3 regions of the Syntrophotalea carbinolica DSM 2380 genome follow, and region 2 is predicted to be linked to each of the others. Evidence: predicted binding sites of a transcription regulator. Region 2 holds the regulator's gene; each other region holds the start of a gene.
What was found. The regulator HrcA, encoded in region 2, represses chaperone genes, less so after heat shock. The targets are predictions, from matches to a motif close to TGTTAGCACTCNNNNNNNNNGAGTGCTAACA.

Region 1 (5,833 bases), 570 kb from region 2:
TGCTCTATCGGCGGCACGGGACTATCGAGGCGGTGGCCCGCTGCACCGGCCTTGATCGCCGTACGGTGAAGAAACATCTTGGTTGATGTTCTGCGGATACATAGCTGACAGGATATCTGTGCATCCGGTCGATAAAGAGGCGGGCCCTTTATGCGGCCCGCCTCTTTTTACATGCCGGCTATTCGATGAAATGGAAGGCACCGTAACCACCGCTCATGCCGAATTGCTCGGCGAGCTGACTTTCGATCTCGGATCGGGAGTTTTGGGAGATTTCGATACTCTCGCTCCCTGTCAGGTAGGCGGTTTCACCGTTTTTGTGGAAACTGATGATCTGAAAATCCTCCCCTCCCAGGGGCAGGAAGTAAACAGCCACTCCATCGGCGGTACCGCAAACCATCTGCCCGGTTCGGGTTGGATACGTGAAATTGTCCGCATAGTAGGCCTCGGTTTCCGTGCGGCAATTTTTGAGGTCGGACAAGGCCGCGGCGTTATAGGCTTTCTGCCGGTAGGAGACAAACTGGGGAATGGCGATAGCGGCGAGGATTCCAATGATGGGAATGATGCCGAAAGGCACGATCAAGGCTAGCGCCAGGGCGCTTCCGTTTGTCATCGGATAGGATTGCTGCAGTTCCGCTTCGCTTTTGAAGCAGTAGAGGATGAATTCAACGAAGGCAACGATTCCGGGAATGCCGGTCCAGCAGAAGAGAAGGTAAAGAACCCCCTGCCCGTATTTTCGCAGATAAAACTTGTGAGCGCCGATGCCGCCGAGGAAAAAGGTGAAAAGCAGCAGGGCTGCTTTGCTGACCCCGGTGCCGGGTGCGGGCATGGCCCTGACGCCGCAATGGGGGCAGATTTCGGCTTGCAGGTGCAATGGTTTTCCGCAGGTAGAGCAAAACTTGGATGAAGCGTTGTTTTCCGGCATGTTGCCTCCTTGACCATTTCAGGCACGGAACCGACAGGTTCATTGAAGTATAAAAATAAAACATCGCTAATTTATTGTTTGGTTAACAATTTGTCAAGAGCGGAGCGCCAAACGGATTTACAGCGGTTGCCGGGAGGTCGTTAGGAGTAGTTGTTTGCAATCGTTGACAGCTATGGTCCGTGTACGGGGAGAAATGCACGCAGGATATAACCGGGCGTATGGCGAGCGCCATTGGCGATTATGGAAAAACGGGAGGTGGGCGGTATGGAAATAAAAAAGGGCCCCCCGAAGGGGGCCTGAGGAGAAAATAAAAAGTTGAGACATGGGGATGTCTCCGGTTTTCTCATCCGGGGGGTACGGATGAAAATCAGTTGCGCACCTGGGGCAGTAATTCCTCAAGCAGCGCGAAATATTCTTCCATGTCCGCCATGGTCATGTCGCCCATGTGCGGGATGCGGAAAGTGTCGTTCTTGATTTTGCCGTAGCCGCCGTCCATGGCATAGCCGCGCTCGCCAAGCAATTCCTTGAGGCGTGCTACATCGGTGCCGCCGTCGTTTTTGACCGCGGTCAGGGTCTGGGAGCGGGCACCTTCGGCGGCGTAGAGACCGAAGCCCTGCTTGAGCGCCCAGGCGCGGGTCGCATCGGCCATCTGCGCGTGGCGTGCATAGCGATCTTCCAGACCTTCGGCGAACATTTTCTGCAGCTGATGACGCAAGGCGTAAATCTGGCTGATGCAGGGGGTGCTGGGGGTATTGTTTTTAGCGTCGTTCTTTTCGAATTCCTCGAAGTCGAAGTAGTATCCGCGGTTGGGGGTGGTGCGGGCTTTGTCCAGCGCTTTTTGGCTGACGGCGAACACGGCCAGTCCCGGGGGCAGAGCGAAAGCTTTCTGCACGCCGGCCAGACAGACATCGATGCCCAACGCGGTGACGTCGATGGGGACGGCGGTCATGGAGGATACGGTATCGACAATGAAGGAAACCTCGGGGTATTTTTTCATGACCGCGGCGATTTCATCCAGAGGAGACATGACCCCGGTGGAAGTTTCGTTGTGGACGACGGTCATGGCGTCGTATTTGCCGGTAGCAAGGGCGGCATCGACCATTTCGGCGGTGACCGGCTGGCCCCACTCGGTATCGAAAAGATCGGCTTCCAAGCCACAGCGCAGGGTTACGTCGTACCACTTTTTACTGAAGGCACCGTTGGCGAAGCAGGCGCAGCGTTTCTGCACCAGGTTGCGCACCGCGCCTTCCATAACGCCGAAGGCGCTGGAGGTGGAAAGAAATACCGGTCCGGGGGCGTTCAGGAGTTTTTTCAGGCCGTCGGTAACTTCCTTGTGAAGGACGGCATATTCCTTCATGCGGTGGCCGATCATGGGCGTGGCCATGACTTCCAGCACATCGGCACTCACTTTGACAGGTCCGGGGATATAGAGTTTCTTGCTCATGGCTGTGTGCTCCTTCAGAAAATAAAAAACGCCTGGCCCTTTTTAAAAGGGGGCCCAGGCGTACGGCTGTAAGGTCTTTTGGCCCCGCTCCCCGGTGGTGATCCACCTCGAGACGCCAGTTACGGGAGACCTTCGAATTGTCGGTACTCAGTGTCGAGTTAAAGACCAAGTAACACACCTGGATTCGCAAAGTCAAGTCGGATTCTTGAACGATTAGGTATACGTTTATGCCTGAAAATTCCGAAATGTCAACTGGGCCTTGCCAGATTTTTAGCAAAATCCCTTGACATTCAAATTCAGCTGATTATATTTAGCCATGCTTGTTAGCACTCATGTAAACCGAGTGCTAACATTGCGCCAAAGTCCAAGGCTTTGGTCCGCGCGAAAATCGGACTTGAGCTTTTTTTGTTTGGCATAGCGAAGGATGTTTTCGGGATTTTTCCCGCACTCAATTTTATGGCAGAACGAAAGGAGAATGCATCATGAACATCAGACCTTTGCGTGATCGTATCATCGTTGAGCGTATTGAAGAGGAAACCACCACCGCCGGTGGTCTCATCATTCCCGACTCCGCCAAGGAAAAGCCCCAGCAGGGTATCGTCAAGGCCGTGGGCAAGGGCAAGGTGCTTGAAGACGGAACCGTGCTCCCCATGGATATCAAGGTCGGCGATCGCGTCCTGTTCGGCAAGTACGCCGGTAGCGAGATCAAGATTGACGGCTTGGAATACCAGATTATGCGTGAAGACGACATCCTGGGTGTTCTCGAGTAATTAGATTCTTACCAGTCAAGCTATCCAAAGGAGGATAAATAGATATGTCTGCCAAGGAAATCAAATTCGGACAGGATGCTCGCAGCCTGATTCTCAGCGGCGTCAACCAGTTGGCCGATGCTGTTAAAGTAACCCTCGGTCCCAAAGGCCGCAATGTCGTTATCGACCGCTCTTTCGGTGCGCCTCTGATCACCAAGGACGGCGTTTCCGTCGCCAAGGAAATCGAACTCGAAGAGAAGTTCGAAAACATGGGCGCCCAGCTGGTCAAGGAAGTCGCTTCCAAGACTTCCGATGTCGCCGGTGACGGTACTACCACCGCTACCGTGCTGGCCCAGGGCATCTACCGTGAAGGCGTTAAACTGGTTACCGCCGGTCACAATCCCATGGAAATCAAGCGCGGCATCGACAAGGCCGTAGAAGCTGCCGTGGCATACCTGCAGGAACTGTCCAAGCCCATCAAGGACCACAAGGAAATCGCTCAGGTCGGTACCATTTCCGCCAATAGCGACAAGACCATCGGTGATATCATTGCCGAAGCCATGGAAAAAGTCGGCAAAGAAGGCGTTATTACCGTCGAAGAAGCCAAGGCTATGGAAACCAGCCTGGAAACCGTCGAGGGTATGCAGTTCGATCGCGGTTACCTGTCTCCCTACTTCGTGACCGACGCCGAGCGTATGGAAGCGGTCATGGAAGACGCCATGATCCTCATCCACGATAAGAAGATCAGCAACATGCGCGACATGATCAACATTCTTGAAGCCGTGGCCAAGCAGGGCCGTCCGCTGTTGATCATCGCCGAGGACATTGAAGGCGAAGCTCTGGCTACGCTGGTTGTCAACCGTCTGCGCGGCACCCTGAACGTGGCTGCCGTCAAGGCTCCCGGATTCGGTGACCGTCGTAAAGCCATGCTCGAAGACATCGCCATCCTGACCGGTGGTAAAGTGATCTCCGAAGAAGTCGGTTTCAAACTCGAAAACGCTACTATCGACATGCTCGGCAATGCCAAGCGCATCGTTATCGATAAAGAGAACTCGACCATTATCGACGGCGCCGGCAGCGAAGTCGATATTCAGGGCCGGGTCAAGCAGATCCGTGCGCAGATCGAAGAGACCAAGAGCGATTACGATCGTGAGAAACTGCAGGAGCGCCTGGCCAAGCTGGTCGGCGGTGTTGCCGTAGTCAAGGTCGGCGCTGCGACCGAAACTGAAATGAAGGAAAAGAAAGCCCGCGTTGAAGACGCCCTGCACGCTACCCGCGCAGCCGTCGAAGAGGGCATCGTTCCTGGTGGCGGCGTCGCGCTGATCCGCTGCATCAAAGCTATCGAGAGCCTGGATCTTCCCGGCGAGCAGAACTGGGGCGTGAACATCGTCAAACGCGCTATGGAAGAGCCTCTGCGTCAGATCTCGGCCAACGCCGGTGCCGAAGGCTCCATCGTTGTCAACCAGGTTCGCGGCGGTGCCGATACCTACGGTTTCAATGCTGCTGCCGATGAGTACTGCGACATGATCGAAGCCGGTATCATCGACCCGACCAAGGTTGTTCGCAGCGCTCTGCAGAACGCTTCCTCCGTGGCCGGCCTGATGCTGACCACCGAAGCCTGCATCGCCGAACTGCCCAAGGAAGAAGCTGGCGGCGGTATGCCTGGTGGCATGCCTGGTGGTATGCCCGGCGGCATGGGTGGCATGGGCGGCATGATGTAAGCCGTTTGCCTCTGGCAGCCTGAAAAGCAAAAAAAGCCCCCCGGAGTGATCCGGGGGGCTTTTTGCGTTGTACGTCCTTCGGTTATCGAAGGATGAATCTATTAAGGATTAAAGGATCTGTAACAGGATGATGCGGTCCTGGCTCAGGGGGGCGACTTCCATAATACGTTCCGTATCGTTCTGTTGCAGGCGTACGCAGACCGAGGCCTCCTCGCGTCCTTTACCGTAGCCGGCCACGATGGCGGCGGCCAGATTGAGATCCGCTTCGGTTGGGGTACCGCTCACCAGGCCGGTCGGGCCGCGAAAGCCGGTGGCATGCAGCAGGGTGTATTCCGGCCGCAAGGCCGCCTGAAGCGCTTCGTTGCCTTGCTGGTCGCGGCCCAGGGTCAACTTGGCCGAGTTCGACAGGCGGAACTGGCGACCGAGTTTGAGGAGTTCGACATCATGCACGGTACAATCGGGCTGGTGATCGAGCAGGTCGCGAAGCTTGCCGGTGAAGGATTTTTCAGTCAGCAGGCAGCCGCCTCCGGAGCCCGGATATTCGGTCAGTCCCCACTGGCGCGCATACTGTTCCTGGCGCTTGCGTGAACGCCCCTGGATGTCGAGAAGCTGTTCGCGATCCACCAGCCCCTTTTCTTCCATGGGGGTTACGGGCAGCAACTTTGCGCATAAGGGCCGCAAAATGATATCCGCGCAGTCGGCATGTTTGGCCACTGCTTGCAGGGCGTTGAAGTTCTGGCTCATGGGGCGTTGGCCGAGCACCTCGCCGGAAAAAAGGAAATCATACTCGCCGTTGTGGATGTGGCGGGCTGCCAGGCGGAACATGAGGGCGTGGCAGTCGATGCAGGGGTTGAGGTTTTTGCCGTAGCCGTAACGGGGGTTTTTCAATACGTCAAGGTGGATCTCGCCAATTTCCTCAACGATTAAAGGCATATCGATCTGCCGGGCGGCCTGGCGTGCGCGGGCCGCACCAAAAAAAGGTGTGACGAAGACGATG
Region 2 (5,833 bases):
TGACCGCCCTCCCTGCTGCAGCCAGCAGCGAAGAAGCCGTTGCCAATCTGACCGAAACCCCCTACGGCCTTATCGGCCTGGTGTTGTTTGTCGCCGCTTATGTCCTGGTGATTTTCGAAGAGAAACTGCACCTGCGTAAAAGCAAACCGGTCATTCTGGCCGCCGGGATCATCTGGATTCTGGTAGCTTTGGCCTATCATCACATCGGCCAGCCCGAAGCGGCCCACCACGCTATCCTGGGCAACCTGGTCGAATACGCCGAGCTGTTCCTGTTTTTGCTGGCGGCCATGACCTATATCAACGCCATGGAAGAGCGCAACGTGTTTCGCTCGTTGCGTGCCTGGCTGGTCTCGCGCGGGTTTACCCTGCGCACCGTGTTCTGGCTGACCGGTCTGCTGTCGTTTCTCATCTCGCCGGTCGCCGACAACCTGACCACCGCTTTGCTGATGGGAACCGTGGCCATGACCGTGGGCGGCGCCAACCGCCGTTTCATCAGCCTGGCCTGCATCAACATCGTGGTTGCGGCCAATGCCGGCGGGGCCTTCTCTCCTTTCGGCGACATCACCACCCTGATGGTCTGGCAAAAAGGCAAGGTCGATTTCATCGAGTTTTTCGCTATCTTCCTGCCGTCCCTGATCAACTGGCTGATTCCGGCCATCATCATGAGCCTGGCGATTAAAAAAGAGCAGCCCGAAGCCCTCGACCAGGCCATGCGGATGAAATTCGGCGCGCGGCGTATCATTATACTGTTCCTGCTGACCATCGTTACGGCCGTATCTTTTCACAACTTCCTGCACCTGCCTCCGGCAGTGGGCATGATGCTGGGTCTGGGGTATCTGTCGTTTTTCTCTTACTACATCAAGATCAAAGAGCACCGTCTGAATGCCGGCGGCGGTCCGCTGGATATCACCGGCACCAACGGCCAGCCCGGCTTCGATCTGTTCCGCAAGATCGCCAAGGCCGAGTGGGATACCCTGTTGTTCTTTTACGGTGTCATCCTGTGCGTCGGCGGCCTGGGCCAGTTCGGTTATCTGGCCGTAGCCTCCAACTTCATGTATCTCGACCTCGGCGCCACCACCGCCAACATCCTGGTGGGGATCCTGTCGGCCATCGTCGACAATATCCCGGTGATGTTCGCGGTATTGACCATGGATCCGCAGATGTCCCACGGCCAATGGCTGCTGGTGACTCTGACCGCCGGGGTCGGCGGCAGCCTGCTGTCCATCGGTTCGGCGGCCGGCGTGGCCCTGATGGGCAGCGCACGCGGCGTTTACACTTTCGGTCAACACCTTAAATGGACCTGGGCGGTAGCCCTCGGCTATGCCGCCAGCATCCTTGTACACCTGTGGGTCAACGTTCACCACATGTAAGCCGGTCGCGCCCTGTGCAACCGGCCCGTCACCCCCGCATTGTCGCGCCCCGGTCCCTTGAAGGACCGGGGCTTTATCTGCACATCCCTTTTTGCCTGCGCAAGTGCCCTTACTGCGACTTCTTTTCGCTCCCGGCCGAACCAGGCCTGCTGACCGCCTACCCCGACCTGCTTATCGCCCAGTTGGAGATCGAAAAACGCAGCCATCGCTGGCAAGGGCGCTTATCGACGGTTTTTTTCGGCGGCGGCACCCCCTCCCTGTTATCGCCGGACGCCATCGGCCGGATCCTCAATGAAGCCGACCGTTTGTTCGGTCTGTCCGCCGAGGCCGAAATATCTCTGGAGGCCAATCCCGGCACCGTGACCCTGGACAGTCTCAGCGGTTACCGCGCGGCCGGCATCAACAGACTGTCCTTCGGAGTGCAATCCCTCGACGACGCCTATCTGCAACGCCTGGGACGTATCCATACCGCCGCCGACGCACACAGCGCTGTGCACTGGGCACGCAAGGCCGGGTTCGACAACCTTAGCTGCGACCTGATCTTTGCCCTGCCCGATCAATCGTCACAGGCGGCCCTGGAGGATCTCGAGAACATGCTGCGACTCGAACCGCAGCATCTGTCCTGCTACGGTCTCGGCATCGAGCCCGGCACGCCGTTGGCCCAGGCCCTGGAAGACGGCCGGTTACGGCCGGCAACCGAGCAGGCCTATGCCGACACCTTCCTGCGCCTGCACGCCCGTCTTGCCGAAGCCGGTTACGAGCATTATGAAATTTCCAATTACGCCCGGCCCGGTCGTCACTGCCGACACAATCTCAACACCTGGCGCCGCCAGCCTTATCTGGGGGTCGGTCCGGGGGCGCACTCCTTCTGCGCCCGCAACTGGGGTGAACGCCGCGCCGTACCTGCCGATTTCGATCGCTTCGTCGAGACCGTGAGCGCCGGTCTCGACCCTTCCACAGTACTCGAAACCTTTCAGCGCGAAGAGGCCATGGCGGAAACCGCCTATCTCGGTCTGCGCTGCGCCGAAGGCGTGAATGACGCCGCTTTTTCCCATCGTTTCGGGACGACCTTCGCAGAAGTCTTCGAACAGGCCATAAAACGGTGCGGCAAGCACTTGAGCCTGCAAGACGGTCACTGGTGCCTGGACCTGGAAGGATGGTTGCTTTTCGACCATTTCATCACCGATTTCCTATAGGCGATTGAGCCCATTTTTTGCCCCGGTTTTGCCCTTGACAAAGGGTAGGGCCGTTGTTATGTTGTCTTCCGTTAGCACTCAATAAGCTAGAGTGCTAACGCCTCTCAAGCCGGATGTCCCGGCTTGTTTTACGATTGAGTCTCGCGATGAATGAAGAGTTGAGCGAACGCTGTCGCCAGATACTTGAAGCCATTATCGAGGACTACATCCTGTCGGGGGAACCGGTCGGTTCACGCGCCCTTACGCGGCGCCACAACATCGCCCTGTCTCCGGCAACAGTCCGCAACGTCATGGCCGACCTGGAAGAAATGGGCTACCTGGAGTCCCCTCACACCTCGGCCGGGCGCGTCCCTACCGAAAAGGGCTACCGTTTCTATCTGGACAGCCTGCTGCGTATCAAGCAGTTGTCCCCCAGAAAGCGTCAATCGATCCGCGACCACTACAGTCATCGCGGCCTGCGCATGGAAGAATTGCTGCGCGAAGCCGGACGCATTCTGTCGGACACCTCCAGCTATACCGGGGTAGTGATGGTGCCCCACCTGACATCGACGATCTGCCGTCGCATCGATTTCGTGCGTCTTTCGGCCCGCCGCATACTGGTGGTGTTCGTCAGTCAGACCGGCATTGTCGAACATAAGATCATCGAATCGGACGTTCCGCTTTCCGAAACCGAGTTGCAGGAAGCGACCAATTATCTCAACCAGAACTTTTCCGGGCTTGCCATTCAGGAAATCAAGCAGCATATCGTAGCGCATATGGCCGAAGAAAAAGCCATCTACGACACCTTGCTGCGGCGCACCCTGCAGCTCTCCAGTCTGGCCCTGGAAGACGACCTGGGCGGTCAGATCTTTATCGAGGGCGCTTCCAACATCCTCGACCAGCCCGAATTCAACGATCTGAATCGCATGAAACGATTGATGCGGACCTTTGACCAGAAAAATCTGCTGGTCGATCTTCTGCATAAAAGCCAGTTGACCGAAGGGGTGCAGATCTATATCGGCAGCCCGGACCATTACAGCGATATCGAAGGATGCAGCCTGGTTACGGCCTCGTTTTCCAGCCGCTGGGGCGCCACCGGTACCCTGGGTATCATAGGCCCGACCCGCATGCCCTACTCAACGGTCATTCCGTTGGTGGACTTCACCGCCGGCCTGGTCGCAAGCATCCTTGACAGCGAAGACGAATAGGAGAAGGACTATCGTGGCAGAACAGAAAGAACAGGCAACCGATGTGAAGCAGGGCCTGGAAGAAGAGCAGCCGGCCGCCGAAACACCGGAAGAGGTTGCAGCAGAAACAGAAGAAGAGACGGACCCCGTTGCGGCCCTGGAGCAGGAGCTTGCTGCCGCGCAGGAAGAAAAACAGAAAAACTGGGATCTGTACCTGCGCGAGCGTGCCGAACTGGAAAATTTCCGCAAACGCATGCAGCGGGAAAAGGAAGATCTGGTCCGCTTTGCCAACGAGAATCTGCTGCGCGAGATCCTGACCGTGGTGGACAATCTCGAACGCGCCATCGAACACGCACGCCAGACGGACGAAACGGTCAAAGGCCTGCTCGAAGGGGTCGAAATGACCCTCTCCCAGTGCCAGAAACTGCTGGAAAAGTTCGGCGTGACTCCGGTGGTGGCCGTGGGCGAACCCTTCGACCCCACCTGGCATGAAGCCATGGGCCAGATGGAAAGCGCCGAGCATCCGCCCAACACCGTCATGCAGGAAATGCAAAAAGGTTACGTACTCAACGATCGTTTGCTGCGCCCGGCGATGGTGATGATTTCCAAAGCCCCCGCAGCTACTGAATAACCCTGACTGTTACACCCACAAAACTAAGTTCGAATTTAAAGGAGGATATATACTCATGGGAAAAGTTATCGGAATCGACCTCGGCACCACCAACTCCTGCGTGGCTGTCATGGAAGGCGGCGAACCCGTCGTTATCGCCAATGCTGAAGGCTCCCGCACCACACCCTCGATGGTGGCCTTTACCGAAAACGGCGAACGCCTGGTCGGTCAGCAGGCCAAGCGCCAGGCTGTCACCAATCCGGAAAACACCCTGTTTGCCATCAAGCGCCTTATCGGCCGCAAGTTCGACAGCGATGCCGTGCGCCGCGACATTCAGATCAGCCCCTTCGAAATCGTCAAGGCCGACAACGGCGATGCCTGGGTGGACGTCCGCGACAAGAAATACAGCCCGCCGGAAATCTCCGCGATGATCCTGCAGAAAATGAAGCAGACCGCCGAAGACTACCTGGGCGAAAAAGTTACCGACGCGGTTATCACCGTACCGGCCTACTTCAACGATTCCCAGCGCCAGGCCACCAAGGACGCCGGCAAGATCTCCGGACTGAACGTTTTGCGCATCATCAACGAGCCTACCGCAGCCTCCCTGGCCTACGGTCTCGATAAGAAGAGCGAAGAAAAAATTGCCGTTTTCGACCTCGGCGGCGGTACCTTCGATATCTCCATCCTGGAACTGGGTGACGGTGTCTTCGAAGTAAAATCGACCAACGGCGACACCTTCCTGGGCGGCGAGGACTTCGACCAGCACATCATGGACTACGTTGCCGACGAGTTCAAAAAGGAGCAGGGCATCGACCTGCGCAACGACAAGATGGCGCTGCAGCGGCTCAAGGAAGCCTGTGAAAAAGCCAAGTGCGAACTGTCCACCTCCATGGAGACGGACATCAATCTGCCCTTCATTACCGCTGACCAGTCCGGCCCCAAACATCTCAACCTGCGCCTGACCCGCTCCAAGCTCGAGAGCATCTGCTCCAGCCTGCTGGCCAAACTGGTCGAACCCTGCCGCATGGCGCTGAAAGACGCCGGTCTGTCTGCTTCCGATGTTGACGAAGTGCTGCTGGTTGGCGGCATGACCCGGATGCCCGCGGTGCAGGCCAAAGTTCAGGAGATTTTCGGCAAAACTCCGAACAAAGGCGTCAACCCGGACGAAGTCGTCGCCATCGGCGCCGCCATCCAGGGTGGTGTTCTGAAAGGTGAAGTCAAGGATGTTCTGCTGCTGGACGTTACGCCGCTGTCCCTCGGCATCGAAACCCTCGGCAGCATCATGACCAAGCTTATCGAGAAAAACACCACCATCCCCTGCAAGAAGAGCCAGATTTTCTCCACCGCGGCCGACAATCAGCCGGCGGTATCGGTTCACGTGCTGCAGGGTGAACGCGAAATGGCCGGCGACAACAAGACCATCGGCCGCTTCGAGCTGGTCGGCATTCCGCCGGCACCGCGCGGCGTGCCCCAGGTCGAGGTTACCTTCGA
Region 3 (5,833 bases), 990 kb from region 2:
AGCCAGTCCCGCTCCTCGGGAAGAAAACTGCATTTCCCGGTGCGCAGCCAGCGCTTGGCGTTGTCTTGACCTATACCGATATCCTCATCCCGAAATGCCACGTTGGCGTCTCCCATAACAATCAGGTCAGCCTCGGGTGAAAACCTGCTTTCCAGGAAATCGCCAAGTTCCCGGTAAAAACGTTCCTTGCCGGGATACTTTGTCGGATGTTGCCGTGACTCGCCCTGGGGGAAATAAGCGTTGAATACCCAAAGCGGCTCCCCATGTTCGGTCTCATAGGCGGCACCGATCAGTCGTCGCTGGGCATCCTGAGCATCCCCCGGCAAGCCTTTGACCACCTGCACCGGAGCCTGCCGCGACAACAGTGCAACTCCGTAATGGCTTTTCTGTCCGTGGTATTCCACGTGGTATCCCAGTTCGCGAATCGCATCCACCGGAAAATCCGCATCGGTGACTTTGGTTTCCTGCACCCCGATGATTTCCGGCGAATGGTTGTCAATGACAGCCCGCAACTGATGCAAACGGGCACGGATGCCGTTCACATTGAACGAAACGATCTTCATCCCTTTCCCTTCTGACCGTCTGTACGACATTGGTCACATATTAAAAAAAATCTTCCCACCACGAAGCACACGAAGATATTCTTCGCGCCCTTCATCATTCTGCAAATCAAAAACCTGCTCTTCCCGGCAACTTCAGTAATCGATCAACAGGGCCAAAAAGTCCTCGCCGTACCGCTGTAATTTACGTTGGCCGACGCCGTTAACGGAGAGCAATGCCGCTTCATCCCGCGGTCTCCGAGCGGCCATTTCCGCAAGGGTGGCATCGGAAAACACCACGAAAGGCGGCACGTGTTCATGATCCGCTATCTGCTTACGCAATGTTCGCAGCGCGTCAAACAAAGCGACATCGTACGACCACTCGCTGGCACTCCGGGACGAAGGCTTTTTAACCGCCTTTACCTTGATGCGCGGTTTGGCAAGTTGCAGGGTTATTTCGCCACGCAGCAAAGGACGCGCCTTTTCCGTCAAGCGCAGCACCGAATAATTCCCCACGTCCTGATACAGATAACCGCGATGCACCAATTGACGCACAAGGCTGCCCCAGGCATCGCGACTGACATCGGCACCAATACCGTAGGTGGACAGACGATCATGTCCCAACCGGAGCATGCGCTCATTGCGGGTACCGCGCAGTACGTCGATAACATGCCCGGCGCCGAATCGCTGACCGACCCGGTACACGCACGACAATGCTTTGCGCGCGTCTTCCGTCGCATCGTAGGTTTCGGGTGGCTGCAGACAGATATCGCAATTGCCGCAATCCTCGGTGGCATGTTCACCGAAATAACCCAGCAACACCTGGCGGCGGCAGGTGAGCGCTTCGGCAAAAGAGGCCATAGCATTGAGCTTGTGCAACTCTATACGGTTCTGCTCCTCGTTATGGCCTTTTTCGATCAACCCCCGACACAGGGCAATATCCCCGTAACCGAACAACAACAGGGCCTCCGCCGCAAGTCCGTCGCGACCGGCGCGACCGGTTTCCTGATAATACCCCTCGATATTTTTGGGCAGATCGTAATGCACGACAAACCGAACATTGGATTTATCGATCCCCATGCCAAAAGCTACCGTCGCTACCACGATCTGTAGCTCGTCCCGCAAAAACTCGTCCTGCACCCGCTGTCTTTCGCCATCACCGAGACCGGCATGGTAAGCTGCGGCCGACAATCCTGCGTCGCAAAGTTTCTTCGCGACCTCTTCTACGCGCTTGCGACTCAAGGCATAGACGATCCCGGCCTCGCTGCCGTGCCCTGCAAGAAATTTCATAAGCTGCCTGGCCGGCTGATGTTTTTCCAAAACCGTATAGCGAATATTGGGCCGATCAAAACTGGTGACAAAACAATCGTCATCGTCAAGCTCCAGACGCGACAGAATATCTTGACGGGTCTGTACATCGGCAGTGGCAGTCAAGGCCACCAGGGGCACACCGGGAAAGGATCGGCGCAGCACTCCCAACTGGGTATATTCCGGCCTGAAATCGTGACCCCATTGAGAGATGCAATGCGCTTCATCAATAGCGATCAAGGCAACGTCCATGTCCCGCAGGCGCTCGAGAAATCCGGGACTCATCAACCGTTCCGGAGCGATATAAAGAAGATCGAGCTGGCCGGCATGCAACTCGGCCAGCACCTGACGAGCAGCCTTCTGGCCCAAGGAAGAATTGTAATAGGCAGCTCGGACGCCACTGGCACGCAGGGCATCGACCTGATCCTTCATCAGGGAAATCAGCGGTGAAACGACAATACCGACACCTTGCCGCAGCAACGCCGGCAATTGAAAACACAGGGACTTACCGCCACCGGTGGGCATCAGCACGAAGGCATCCTGCCCATCAAGGATGCGGGCGACGATTTCTTCCTGCAAAGGACGAAAGGATTGAAATCCGAAAACACGCTTCAATATATCGAGGGGATCTGACGGCATATGGGAACCTTTATCGGAAAATAAGTTCACAAGCTTGTTTCCCTTATGAAAATCACGCAGGCTGCATCCCGAGTTTCCCGATGCACACAAGCTGAAAAAGCCCCTCCAACCCGCCGTCCCTGCTAAAAACCGGCGACGTCATTCACCGGCACGGCGTTTTTCCGCCACCAGCAGCAGGGGGGCCTGGAGTCGATTGGTGGAACAAAAATTGAGGACCAACCACTGGCGCGCATCGAGGGAAGCAAAGAAATCCAGCACCGCCCGGCTCTCCTCAGCGCCACCGGCATGGCCCGGGTAGGCCGTCACGACAAGCCGACCGCCCACAGCCAACAGTTCGGCTGCACTGTGTAACGCCTTGAGAGTGGTTTCCCGATGCGTTATCACCCCATGGTCGCCGCCGGGCAAATACCCGAGATTGGCCATGACCGCCATGGGATGCGCATCGAGCAGCTGTGTCAGATACGAATGGCAGGCTTGAAGCAGGAAAACGCCACCCCCATGCAATTGCACGGGCTGGCCAGGATCCACACCTTGCACCGTTGCACCGGCCTCCGAAAGACGCCTGGAGGTATTCAGCAAGGCCTGAGACTGGACGTCGAAGGCAAGCACCTGCCCTTCGGCACCGACTCGGCTCCAGAGGAACAGGGTATCGTGCCCGTTGCCGGCCGTCAGATCGACAGCCAATCCGCCGGGAATTAACACCGGTTCCAGCAGCAAATGAGCCCAACAGGTCATATTTGTAAGCTGCTGCGAAGCAGACGTGCTACTGGCCAGCTTGTCACAATCTTTCCAGCGGTCGTAACTTTCAGGATGCTGCGTGTTAAAATCCATCACCACCTGTCAACCAGGCCCCTGAACAGGACCTTCCGAGATAAAAAACTTCAAAAAAAACTCAAATTCAAGCCCCCGACCGGAAAGCTGCAGATCTACTACGCGCCCATTATGTGCGCTCCCCCAGCCCCTGTCAACCAACGGTGATCATAGCCCGGACTCCCTTGGAAGGGTTGATCGGGCACCCAAAATCTGGTATAAACATTAGCACTCGCCATCAACGAGTGCTAAAACCATTCTTCACCATCAGGAGACGGACACACATGAATAACTTGCCGCTACCTGTTTCTTCGGACAACCTGTCGCTTTACATTGCCCAGATCCGAGCCTTTGAGTTGCTGACCAAGGAAGAAGAATTTCGCCTTACCCAGGACTACCATCGCAACCAGAACATTGAAGCCGCCCAGCAGCTGATCTGCGCCAACCTGCGATTCGTCGTCAAAATCGCACACGAATACAGGGGCTACGGACTGAAACTTCTGGATATCATCCAGGAGGGCAACATCGGCCTTATGAAAGCGGTTAAAAAGTTCGACCCGGATCGCGGGCTACGTTTCATAACCTACGCCGTATGGTGGATTCGCGCTTACATCCATAATTTCATCATTCGCAACTGGTCTCTGGTCAAGATCGGCACCACCCAGGCCCAGAAAAAACTTTTCTTCAAACTCAACCAGGTACGCAGCGCCATACAGCGCATGACCGGAAGCGAGGATACCAAGGCCATCGCCCGGGAACTCAACGTGCGTGACGATGAGGTAGAAGATATGGCACGCCGCATGGCCGGACGTGATACGTCTCTGGACATGAGGCTTGTCGAGGGCGAAGATTTTACCCTGCTCGATTCGCTGGCCGACGAGCGAGAGAGCCAGGAGGAGTTACTCATCAAACAGCAGGAGAAGCAGATAACGACCTCTCATATTCACGGCGCTCTGCAAGAGTTGAACGATCGGGAACGCCGCATTGTGGAGGAACGTATCCTTCAGGAAGAGCCGCGGACCTTGCAGGCACTGGCGGACGATTTCGGCATCAGCAGAGAACGGGTTCGCCAACTGGAAAAGAATGCGCTGGAGAAAATTCGAAAGACCCTCACCGCCAACGCGCCCTGCCTGCTGACCCACTGAAGCCTGAATGCCCGGGGAAGAGATTTGCCGCATGCTGTACGATTGACAAATCTCAACAAATCCCTTATCTTTAGCGGGCTTGATGCTTGCACGGGTAAGCCGCTGACCGCTCTTTCGTTTGCGCGTCGCCCCTCTGAGCGTCCCGAACACAAACTCCACCCTTCGACACACCTACATAGGCGGAACCATCACCCATGAAATTCATCATTGCTTTTTTATCCGTTGCCTGTTTGCTGACGGCCTGCTCGACGGCCACCGTCCCCGAAGCGAAAACTGCCGAGGAATATTTCAATCGGGGTGAGTTGGCTTTCGCCAACGAGGATTACCAGGATGCCATCAAGTCCTACGAAAAGGCGATGGAGATCTACGAAACCGCCGCTTTGAATCGTCGGGCGGAACTGCGCATAGCCGATGCGCACTTTGCGAACAAAGATTATGTGGAGGCGGCGGCCGGCTACGAAGACTTTTTGAAACGCCACCCGGGGACGCCACAGTCGGCACGCGTTCTTTTTCAACTGGGCGAATCCTATTTCAACCAGATTCTGGCCATCGACCGCGACCAGACTGCAACCCGCAATGCCCTGGTAACCTTCGAGAGCCTGATCAAAATCTATCCCGACGCTCCCGAAAGCCGCATCGCCCCGGAAAGAGTTCGGGCCTGCAAAAACCATCTGGCCGCCAACGAACTGTACGTCGGTCTTTTTTATTATAAATTCGAAAAGCACAAAGCGGCCATCGGGCGTCTTACCGAAATGCTGGATAAATACCCCGAGTGCCCCGACAAAGACCAGGTCTACTACTACCTGGGGCGTACATTTCTGGATAGCGGCCACCCCAATCTCGCCGTTGCCACTTTTGAAAATCTGATCGCCGATTTTCCACGCAGCCCGCTCGCTGCTGAGGCGAAAACTATTCTGCGTGAGGAATTCTGACGCAGACAAACCGTTTATAACTCTGAAGATGGGCCACAGCGTCACTCAAGCCCTCTTCAGACTCCGACACATAGTGTTTTGATTTAGATAGACAACGCAACGGACCGGCTACTTTTGCCGGTCCGTTGCAGCTTCGTGGCCCGCCTTCATGACCTTCCTTTCTTTTGAAGCATCCAACGCGAAAGGATAAGGGACCGCCAACCGCTCGTTGTCCTGGCGGATACGGGACCGAAGTATCAGACCGAGGAGTTAAACCATGAGCATTTTGCATGACCGTATCGCCTACCCGAACCTTTTAGAACGTATAAAAACCGTCGCTGAGGTCCTGCCCCTTTTTCAAAACGGCATGACCCTGGGTTGGTCGGGATTTACGCCCGTAGGTTACCCAAAAGCTATCCCTAAAGCTTTGGCAAACTACGTGGAAACCAACCGCCTGCAGGGCAAGATGCGCTTCAATTTG

Region 1: the regulator HrcA is predicted to act here: its motif matches at 2,688-2,718, upstream of groES (co-chaperone GroES).
Region 3: the regulator HrcA is predicted to act here: its motif matches at 3,520-3,550, upstream of rpoH (RNA polymerase sigma factor RpoH).

The regions. Positions count from the first base shown of each region.
Region 1 is NC_007498.2:3,227,841-3,233,673, reverse strand. Features, by position in the region: gene PCAR_RS15055 (sigma 54-interacting transcriptional regulator) at 1-86, shown strand, start outside; gene PCAR_RS19155 (NINE protein) at 179-922, opposite strand; gene PCAR_RS15045 (pyridoxal-phosphate-dependent aminotransferase family protein) at 1,290-2,366, opposite strand; ZMP/ZTP riboswitch at 2,412-2,499, opposite strand; gene groES (co-chaperone GroES) at 2,849-3,136, shown strand; gene groL (chaperonin GroEL) at 3,181-4,836, shown strand; gene PCAR_RS15030 (thiamine biosynthesis protein) at 4,945-5,833, opposite strand, start outside.
Region 2 is NC_007498.2:129,979-135,811, reverse strand. Features, by position in the region: gene nhaD (sodium:proton antiporter NhaD) at 1-1,370, shown strand, start outside; gene hemW (radical SAM family heme chaperone HemW) at 1,385-2,566, shown strand; gene hrcA (heat-inducible transcriptional repressor HrcA) at 2,713-3,753, shown strand; gene grpE (nucleotide exchange factor GrpE) at 3,767-4,363, shown strand; gene dnaK (molecular chaperone DnaK) at 4,419-5,833, shown strand, end outside.
Region 3 is NC_007498.2:2,802,459-2,808,291, forward strand. Features, by position in the region: gene xthA (exodeoxyribonuclease III) at 1-563, opposite strand, end outside; gene recQ (DNA helicase RecQ) at 696-2,486, opposite strand; gene PCAR_RS13025 (tRNA (mnm(5)s(2)U34)-methyltransferase) at 2,625-3,221, opposite strand; gene rpoH (RNA polymerase sigma factor RpoH) at 3,581-4,441, shown strand; gene PCAR_RS13035 (outer membrane protein assembly factor BamD) at 4,636-5,373, shown strand; gene PCAR_RS13040 (acetyl-CoA hydrolase/transferase C-terminal domain-containing protein) at 5,630-5,833, shown strand, end outside.